One region of the Thermobispora bispora DSM 43833 genome, then DNA from elsewhere that is predicted to be linked to it. Evidence: predicted binding sites of a transcription regulator. Region 1 holds the regulator's gene; the other holds the start of a gene.
What was found. Region 1 encodes LexA, which represses DNA repair genes until DNA is damaged. Its sites were predicted from a motif close to TCGAACANNTGTTCGA; they were not measured.
Positions count from the first base shown of each region.

Region 2: a site for LexA is predicted at 2,185-2,200, ahead of ruvC (crossover junction endodeoxyribonuclease RuvC). Genes of this name have one in related genera too.

Region 1 is NC_014165.1:2,834,748-2,839,766, forward strand. It holds gene TBIS_RS12010 (vitamin B12-dependent ribonucleotide reductase) at 1-559, opposite strand, end outside; gene nrdR (transcriptional regulator NrdR) at 645-1,109, opposite strand; gene lexA (transcriptional repressor LexA) at 1,503-2,219, shown strand; gene TBIS_RS12025 (MalY/PatB family protein) at 2,822-3,934, shown strand; gene leuS (leucine--tRNA ligase) at 4,394-5,019, opposite strand, start outside.
Region 2 is NC_014165.1:2,390,951-2,395,969, reverse strand. It holds gene pdxS (pyridoxal 5'-phosphate synthase lyase subunit PdxS) at 1-55, shown strand, start outside; gene TBIS_RS10250 (MarR family winged helix-turn-helix transcriptional regulator) at 52-480, shown strand; gene pdxT (pyridoxal 5'-phosphate synthase glutaminase subunit PdxT) at 560-1,150, shown strand; gene TBIS_RS10240 (YebC/PmpR family DNA-binding transcriptional regulator) at 1,154-1,906, shown strand; gene ruvC (crossover junction endodeoxyribonuclease RuvC) at 2,240-2,821, shown strand; gene ruvA (Holliday junction branch migration protein RuvA) at 2,818-3,438, shown strand; gene ruvB (Holliday junction branch migration DNA helicase RuvB) at 3,499-4,548, shown strand; gene yajC (preprotein translocase subunit YajC) at 4,759-5,019, shown strand, end outside.

The sequences.
Region 1 (5,019 bases):
CGCCCTTGAAGATCAGCCCCTCCTCCTTGTACCACTCGAGGATCGACTCCATGGTGTCGTCGACCGAGAGGATGAAGCAGGCGCTTACCTGCTGGGGCGAGGCGGTGCCGACGTTGAACCAGACCGGCGAGTTGAAGCTGAAGATCTGGTGGATCAGCGCGTACTTGAGCTCATGGTCGAAGATCTCGGCGTCCTCTTCGGTGGCGAAGTAGCCGTGCTCGAGCCCTGTCTTGGTGTAGACGCCGACCACCCGGTCGACGACCTGCTTGAGGCTCCACTCGCGCTGCGGGGTGCCCAGGGCGCCGCGGAAGTACTTGGTGGTCACGATGTTGGTCGCGTTCATCGACCAGAAGGAGGGGAACTCGACGCCGCGCTGCTCGAAGTTGACGGAGCCGTCGCGCCAGTTCGTCATCACGACGTCGCGGCGCTCCCACTCGACCTCGTCGTAGGGATGGACCCCGGGAGTGGTGAAGATCCGCTTGATCTTCAAGCCTTTCCGCGAACGCCTGCCCCCCTGTCCACCGGCACCACCGGTGGTGCCGTCCGCGATCTCCGTCATGCTCTTTCCCCCTTCTAGGGCCCGGTGAAGCCCTTCGTCGTCTCGGACCATGTGCTTGCCCGGCCACATCGTCAGGCCCGGCCGGCTATCGTTCCTCCGCCCGTGCCCGCTCCTCCCGCAGCCGCTTGATCTCGGCTTCGAAGTCCTCAAGGGTCTCGAACCCGCGGTAGACGGAGGCGAACCGGAGGTAGGCGACCTCGTCCAGCTCGCGGAGCGGGCCGAGGATGGCCAGCCCCACGTCGTGGGATGCGATCTCCGCCACGCCCTTGGCCCGGATGCTCTCCTCCACCTTCTGCCCGAGCATGGCGAGAGCATCCTCGCTCACCGGCCTGCCCTGGCAGGCCCGCCGTACGCCGGCGATGACCTTCTCCCGGGAGAAGGGCTCGGTGACGCCGCTGCGCTTGCTCACCATGAGCAGCACGGTCTCCTGGGTGGTGAACCTGCGGTTGCACTCGGGGCAGGTGCGCCTGCGGCGGATGGCGGCGCCGTCCTCGGTCGTTCGGCTGTCGATGACCCGGGTGTCCGGATGGCGACAGAACGGACAGTGCATGCCACCGCCTCCCGAAACGCACTCCGTGAACACAATTTGTGGGGCTTGGACGACGATGCGCCTACTAGATGTTGTGGCCCCACAAACCTAAGAGCATCGGTCCTTGAACGCAAGTCCGCTCGTTCGGCCGGGCGAATCCGCACGTCAGCGGGGCTGGGACGGCGTGCCGGGGCCCCGGCCGGCGCCCCTGGGCTCCCGGCCACTGATCCGGGCGTGATTCCGCATCGGTCACGAACCCGGCGAATCGAACACCGTATCGATCACCTTCCCGTACGATGAGATCGATCGGACGGCGGGCCGGGCGCCGGCACTCGAACAGCTGTTTGATGATGATCTTGATTCGCGATACGGTCGCTCTGAGCGGCCTGCGGGAGACGGACTGGGAGAGGTGGCATGGTGAGTGACCGACGTGAGCGGACGGAGGACGTCAGCGACCTCGCCGTCCGCAAACGCGACGCGCTCGGTCTCACCCCGAGGCAGCGGAAGATCCTCGAGGTGATCCGCGACTCGGTCCAGCGGCGCGGATACCCGCCGTCGATGCGGGAGATCGGCGAAGCCGTCCAGCTCACCAGCACGTCCAGCGTGTCCCACCAGCTCAGCGCGCTCCAGCGCAAGGGCTACCTCCGCCGTGACCCCCACCGGCCGCGCGCTCTCGAGGTCCGCCTCCCCGGCGAGCCCGCGTTCTGGGTCGACCCCGACGCCTCCCAGGGCGAGGAGGGCACGGTCTCCCGCCCCCAGACGGCGTACGTCCCGGTGGTCGGCCGCATCGCCGCGGGCGGCCCGATCCTCGCCGAGCAGAGCATCGAGGACGTGTTCCCCCTGCCCCGGCAGCTCGTCGGCGAGGGGACGCTCTTCCTGCTCCGGGTGACCGGTGACTCGATGATCGAGGCGGCGATCGCCGACGGCGACTGGGTCGTGGTACGGCAGCAGCCGGTCGCGGAGAACGGCGACATCGTCGCCGCCATGATCGACGGCGAGGCCACGGTCAAGCGGTTCAAGCGCAAGGACGGGCGCGTCTGGCTCGTGCCGCACAACCCGAACTACGAGCCGATCCCCGGCGACGAGGCCACCATCCTCGGGAAGGTCGTGGCCGTCCTCCGCAAGCTCTGACCCTGCCGTCGGCCTCCCCCGGGCGCGGCCGCCGATCTTCCTGACGTTGCCCGGCCCGGGGGCATGGGCGATCACGCCCTGCGGAGGCCCGCCGGACCGTGGTGGAGGCCGGGCGGCTCTGCCGCCCTCGGCCACGCCGCTGCTGCGGGTCGCCTTCCCCGGCCGGAGGGTCTGGCCGTCGATGCGGACCGCCGGGCGCGGCGGCGCGCCACTGCCCCGCGTATCGGCTCATCGCTTCCCTGCGTACCGACGCGCCACTGCCCCGCCTATCGGCTAAACCGCTTCCCCGCCTACCGGCTCACCACTTCCCGCGTACAGGCTCACCGCTTCCCCGCGTGCCGGCGCGCCACAGTTCTCCGCGTCCCGGCGCGCCACCGCGCGCGGCCCGCCCCGGTCCGGCGGGCCGGGCGCAGCGCACCGGAAAGACAGGCCCGAGGAGAGACGCGCCGGGGAACAGCACACCCCGGCAGACCTCGCCCGAAGACACACGGCGGGGAGACCCCGCCCGGGAGACGCCCAGCCCTGAAGACATACGGTCGGGGGATACACGACCGGGGAGACACGCCGCAAAGCGGGATGATCCAGCCGCTTACCATGAACCGGTGGAAATCAACCTTGATGCGCTCACCCTCGAGGACGTCCGGAACCGGGACGGCTTCAAGTGGTCCACCGTCGGCCCGGATGTGATCCCCGCGTTCATCGCCGACATGGACTTCCCGGTCGCCGACGCGATCCGGGAGGCCGTCGCCCGGCGGGCCGCCACGGATCTCGGCTACCCGCCCTGGGTGGACGACCCGAGCGCCGGGCCGCTCGCCGAGGCGTTCGCCGAGCGCATGGAGACCAAGTACGGCTGGCGCCCCGACCCCGGGCACGTCCGGGCGTTCACCGACGTCGACCACGCCGTCCAGGTGCTGCTCCACATCGCCACCCGCCCGGGCGACGCGGTCGCGCTGCACGTCCCGGCGTACCACCCGTTCCTGCACATGATCACCTCTATGGAGCGGCGGCTGGTGCCCATCCCGATCGGGGACGACGGGCGGTTCGAGCCGCCGGACGAGCCCGCCTCGGTCCTGCTCCTGGTCAACCCGCAGAACCCGTCCGGCCGCGTGTTCACCCGGGCCGAGCTGGAGGCGCTCGCCGCGTACGCCGAACGCCACGACGTCCTGGTGATCTCGGACGAGATCCACTCGGACCTCGTGTACGCGCCGGCGCGCCACATCCCGTTCGCCACGCTCCTCCCCGAGCGCACGATCACGCTCACCTCGGCGTCGAAGGCGTTCAACATGGGCGGGATCCGCTGCGCCGTGGCCCACGTCGGGGCGCGGTGGGTCCGGGAGGCGCTCGCCCGCGAGCCGGTGCACCTGTACGGCGCCGTGGGCGCGCTCGCCGTGGAGGCGACCGTCGCGGCCTGGCGGCACGGCGAGGCCTGGCTGTCGGAGGTGCTGCGCATCCTGGACCGCAACCGCAGGCTGATCGCGGACTTGCTGCCCGAGTGGGCCGGCTACCGGATGCCCGAGGGAACCTACCTCGCCTGGCTCGATCTGAAGATCGACGACGCGGCGGGCTTCCTGGAGCGCACCGCCCGGGTGCGGCTCAGCCCGGGGCCGGACTTCGGCGGCCGCCCGGGCCAGGCGCGGCTCAACTTCGCCACCTCGCGGCCGATCCTGACCGAGATGCTCACCAGGATCTCGGAGGCCCTCCGCCACGCGGCCTAGCCGGCCGCCGCCGGCGGTGCCGGCCACTTTCCGGGTTCCGGTGAGCTCACACCCGGTGCTATCGCGTGCGCCGCTCATGCCATCGCCTGGCGGGTGAGCCGCCGTCCCGCCGCCGGCCACCGCGGCACGGGGTACCGATGCTCACCCGCCCGGCCATTGCGCATGCTCGCCCCGGCTCGCGGTTGCTCACCAAGGACATACCTGAGGCCACCGGCGGTGGCGAGGGACAGGGTTCCGGTCACGGCCTTCGCCCGTATGCCGCGCTGAGGCCTGCGCGAAGATCGGCTCCACGGCCTGGCAGGGGGGCACCAGTCCGCAGCACACGGCCTGAAGAGGGGCGCGGACGACGCCACCGGCCCATGGCGCACACGCAAGACCGCCGGAGTGCATGTGCACCCGGCGGTCACGCGTCACCCGCTGCGGCGCCCGCGCCGTGTCCGCGGCGCGGGCGCGTCAGCGTCACGGGACGATGTTGATCAGCTTCGGCGCCCGGATGATGACCTTGCGGGGCGCGCCGCTGAGGTACCGCTGCACCTTCTCCGAGGCGAGGGCGAGCCGCTCCAGCTCGGCCTCGGAGATGTCCGGCGGCACGGTGAGCCGGTCGCGGAGCTTGCCGCCGACCTGGACGACGCAGGTGACCGACTCCTGGACGAGGAGCTGCGGGTCGGCCTCCGGCCAGCCCGCCTTCGCGACGGACGGCTTGTGGCCGAGCCGCTCCCAGCCCTCCTCCGCGGTGTACGGCGCGACCAGCGAGAGCATGATGGCCAGGGTCTCGGCGGCCTCGCGCACCGCCGGGTCGGCCGCCCCGGGGCCGGAGTCGATCGCCCGGCGGATCGCGGTGGTCAGCTCCATCATCCGGGCGACGGCCACGTTGAACCGGTACGCCTCGACGAGCTTGGTCACCTCGTCGATCACCCGGTGGGTGACCTTGCGCAGCGCGACGTCGCCCTTGCTGAAGTCGACGCCCGGCGCGGAGGCGGCGCCCGCCTCGGTCATCACCCGGAGCGCCCGGGCGAGGAACTTCTGGGACGCGGCCGGGGAGACGTCGGCCCAGTCGATGTCGTCCTCGGGCGGGCCGGCGAACA
Region 2 (5,019 bases), 440 kb from region 1:
CATCAACGTGAGCGAGATTCCCGCCTCCCATCGCCTTGCCGAGCGGGGCTGGTGACCGGCACAGGGGACGTCCAGGAGCTCGCCGCCGCACTCTCGCGCGAGCTGCGTCATCTCGTCATGCTGCTGCGCCGGGCGAGCGCCGGGCAGCCGGTGACCGCCCAGCAGTACGCCGTGCTCGGCTCCCTCGAAGCGGGCCCGCGCCGGATGACCGACCTCGCCGAGGAGCACGGCGTGCAGCTCCCCACGATCAGCGTGCAGATCAACCGGCTCGAGGAGGCGGGCCTGGTCGCCCGGGGCTTCGACCCGGCGGACGCCCGGGTCCGCACGGTCGAGCTCACCGGTGAGGGCCGGGCCCGCCTGATCGCCGTGCGCCGGGCCCGGATCGGCTACCTCGCCCGGTGCCTGGAGGCCCTCACGCCGGAGGAACGGCAGGCCATCGCCGTCGCCCTCCCCGCCCTCGCCAAGCTGGGCCGCGGCTGAACGCCCGGCGGTTTGGGGCAACCGCCGCATGCGCCGTACTCTTAAGCGGCCAGAACGGATCCATCAGAAGGGGTGCACCGTGACCGCTGCGCCGACGATCGGCGTGCTCGCCCTGCAGGGCGACGTCCGCGAGCACATCCGCGCATTGGAGGCCGCGGGGGCCCGCGCCGTGCCCGTGCGCCGGAAGGCGGAGCTCGACGCGGTCGACGGTCTGGTCATCCCCGGTGGCGAGTCCACCACGATCTGGAAGCTGGCGGTGGCGTTCGACCTGTTCGAACCGCTGCGGCTGCGTATCAAGGACGGCATGCCCGCGTACGGCTCCTGCGCAGGAATGATCATGCTCGCCGACCGCATCGAGGGTGGGATCGAAGGCCAGCAGACCTTCGGCGGCATCGACATGCTGGTCCGGCGCAACGCCTTCGGCCGCCAGGTCGACTCCTTCGAGACCGACCTCGAGTTCGCCGGCCGGGGGACCATCCGGGCCGTCTTCATCCGGGCGCCGTGGGTCGAGTCCGTCGGCCCTGACGTGGAAGTCCTGGGCAGGGTCGGACCTGAGGATAGGATCGTCGCGGTCCGCCAAGGATCTCTGCTCGCGACATCCTTCCATCCGGAGCTGACCGGTGACGCGCGGGTCCACTCGTACTTCGTGGAAATGGTGAGGGAGCACTAGGCGATGGCCGGCCACTCCAAATGGGCGACGACGAAGCACAAGAAGGCCGTGCTGGACTCCCGGCGCGGCAAGCTGTTCGCCAAGCTCATCAAGAACATCGAGGTCGCCGCCAGGCTCGGCGGGCCCGATCCGGACGCCAACCCGACGCTGTACGACGCGATCCTCAAGGCGCGGAAGAACTCCGTGCCGCTCGAGAACATCGAGCGGGCGCGCAAGCGCGGCGGCGGGCTCGAGGCGGGCGGCGCCGACTGGCAGACCATCATGTACGAGGGGTACGGCCCCGGCGGCGTCGCGATCCTCATCGAGTGCCTCACCGACAACCGCAACCGCGCCGCCTCCGAGGTCCGCGTCGCCCTCACCAGGAACGGCGGGTCCCTCGCCGACCCCGGCTCGGTGTCGTACATGTTCAAGCGCAAGGGCGTGGTGATCGTTCCCAAGGGGTCGCGCACCGAGGACGACGTGCTCATGGCCGTGGTCGACGCCGGGGCCGAGGAGGTCAACGACCTCGGTGAGAACTTCGAGGTCATCTGCGAGCCCTCCGACCTCATCGCGGTGCGCCAGGCGCTGCAGGACGCGGGGATCGAGTACGAGTCGGCCGAGGTGAGCTTCCTGCCGACGGTGAGCGTCCCGCTCGACGAGGAGAGCGCCCGCAAGGTGTTCCGCCTGATCGAGGCGCTCGAGGACAGCGACGACGTCCAGAACGTCTACGCGAACTACGACGTCAGCGACGAGATCATGGAGAAGCTCGCGGTCTGACGTCCGTGCGCGCCCGTGCCGCTCGCCCGCGGCGCCGGCCCGTGGGCCGTGGCCGCGCCCCGCGCCCGGCCTCCGGGGATCGGTGCGACCGGCCGTGCCGCGGGCCCCGCTCCGGTCACCGTGCCCGGCCGGCGGGTTCCGCACCGGCCGGGCGGCGCCGGTGGCCCCTCCTCCGGCATGCGCCGCCTTCCTCCCGGGACCGCGTCCCGCCGTCCCGCGCGCCGATCGATCGCCCACGGGGGGCGACCGCGGGCCCCTGATCGCGGTAGAGTGCGGTGCCGAACAGGTGTTCGGCGGTGCCATGCCGCCGGGCGGCGAGCCAGGGAGGCGTGCGTGAGATCACCCGAGGCGCGGGTGCTGGGTGTGGATCCGGGCCTGACCCGGTGCGGCCTCGGCGCCGTGGAAGGCCGGCCCGGGGCGCCGCTCCGGCTGGTGGCCGCCGGGGTGGTGCGCACCTCGGCCGATGACGACATCGGCACCCGCCTGCTCGCCATCGAGCGGGAGATCGAGCGGTGGCTCGACGAGGTGCGGCCGTCCACGGTGGCGGTGGAGCGGGTCTTCGCCCAGCACAACGTCCGGACCGTGATGGGGACGGCGCAGGCGGCCGCGATCGCGATCGTGTGCGCCGCCCGCCGGGGACTTCCCGTCGCGCTGCACACGCCCAGCGAGGTCAAGGCGGCCATCACCGGCAACGGCGACGCCGGCAAGCGCCAGGTGGGCGCGATGGTCACCCGGCTGCTCCGGCTCGACGCCATGCCCAAGCCGGCCGACGCCGCGGACGCGCTCGCGCTCGCCATCTGCCACGTCTGGCGGGGCGGGGCGCAGCACCGCCTCGCGGAGGCGCTGGCCCGGGCGCGGCGCCCGGCCGCGCCCGCATGGGCGGGTGACCCGGACGGGGGAGGGAGCGCGCGGTGATCGCATCCGTGGCGGGGAAGGTGGCGGCCATCGGCCCCGAGACCGCGGTCATCGAGGTGGGCGGGTTCGGCGTCCTGGTCCACTGCACCCCCGCGACGCTGGCCGGGCTGCGCGTCGGCGAGCCCGCCCGGCTCGCCACGGCGCTCGTCGTCCGGGAGGACTCCCTCACCCTGTACGGCTTCGCCTCCGACGACGAGCGCGCGATCTTCGAGAGCCTGCTCACGGTGAACGGCGTCGGGCCGCGCCTCGCGCTCGCCATGCTCGCCGTGCACTCGCCGAACGCGCTGCGGACGGCGGTGGCGAGCGGGGACGTCAAGGCGCTCACCATGGTCCCGGGCATCGGGCCGAAGAGCGCCCAGCGGATCATGCTGGAGCTGCGGGACCGGCTCGGCCCGGCGCGGGCCACCGCCGCCGGGATGCCCGACGGCCGGGGCGGACCGTCCCCCTGGCGGGAGCAGGTGCACGCCGGCCTGGTCGGCCTCGGATACTCGGCCCGGGACGCGGATGAGGCGATCGCCGCGATCGCCCACGAGGCCGAGGCCGCGGAGGCGGCCGGGCGCGAGCCCGAGATCGCCGCCCTGCTGAAGTCCGCGCTGCGGGTGCTGAGCGTCCGATGAGCGGCCCGCACCCCGCCCTGGCCGGCCACCCGGCGCTGAGATCGTTCTTCGGGAGTTCGCGTGAGCGTTGAGCGGGATCTGGTGTCGCCCGAGCCGGTCGGCGACGAGCCGGTGATCGAGGCGACGCTGCGTCCCAAGCGGCTGAGCGAGTTCATCGGGCAGCAGCGGGTACGCGAGCAGCTCTCGCTGGTCCTGGAGAGCGCGCGGCGCCGGCGGCGCCCGCCGGACCACGTGCTGATGAGCGGCGGCCCCGGCCTCGGCAAGACCACCCTGGCGTTGATCATCGCGGCGGAGCTCGGGGCGCCGATCCGGATGACCTCGGGCCCGGCCCTGGAGCGGGCCGGCGACCTCGCGGCGATCCTGTCCACGCTCACCGAGGGCGAGGTCCTCTTCATCGACGAGATCCACCGCATGGCCCGGCCGGCCGAGGAGATGCTCTACCTGGCCATGGAGGACTTCCGGATCGACGTCGTGGTCGGCAAGGGGCCGGGGGCGACGTCGATCCCGCTGGAGATCGCGCCGTTCACCCTGGTCGGCGCGACCACCCGGGCCGGGCTGCTCCCGGCGCCGCTGCGCGACCGGTTCGGCTTCACCGCGCACATGGACTTCTACGAGGTCGCCGAGCTGGAGCAGGTGCTCCACCGCTCGGCGCGGCTGCTCGGCGCCGACCTGCGCGAGGACGGCGCCCACGAGATCGCCAAGCGGTCGCGCGGCACCCCCCGGATCGCCAACCGGCTGCTGCGGCGGGTGCGCGACTACGCCGAGGTGCGGGCCCAGGGGGTGATCACCCGGGAGGTGGCCGCGGCCGCGCTCGACCTCTACGAGGTGGACGCCGAGGGCCTGGACCGGCTCGACCGGGCGGTGCTGGAGGCGCTGCTGCGCAAGTTCGGCGGCGGGCCGGTCGGGCTGTCCACGCTCGCGGTCGCCGTGGGGGAGGAGCCCGAGACCGTGGAGATCGTGGCCGAGCCGTTCCTGGTGCGGCAGGGGCTGCTCGCCCGCACCCCCCGCGGCCGGGTGGCGACCGCCCTCGCCTGGAAGCACTTCGGCCTCACCCCGCCGCCCGGCGCGTACGGCGCGGAGGCGGGGCCTGGCCTGTTCGACGATCAGTGACGCGGGAGATCCGGCATCATCGGAATATCGCCCGGATGCCGGGAATGGGAACTTTCGCAGAGACGAAATCGTGTGCTCATTGCCGGGTTACCCGCTGACGCATACACTGCGTGGCTTGGTCGGCGGCTTGGGCTGGGCTCGGCCACGGCCGTGTGCGCGCAGCATCTCCGGTGCACTGACCGGTTCATCGACTGACGGAAGGTGACTCCCGTGGGTAACAACCCCCTTGGGACTTTTCTGCCGCTCATCCTCCTGCTGCTGATCTTCTACTTCCTGCTGCTCAGGCCGCAGCGCAAGCGCCAGCAGGAGCTCATCCAGATGCAGAACTCGCTCACCCCCGGGATGCGGGTGATGACGAGCACCGGCCTCTTCGCCACCGTCGTGGCGCTCCGCGGCGACGACGTCATCCTCGAGGTCGCGCCGGGCGTGGAGACGCGCTGGGTCAAGGCGGCCATCGCCCGCATCGTCCCG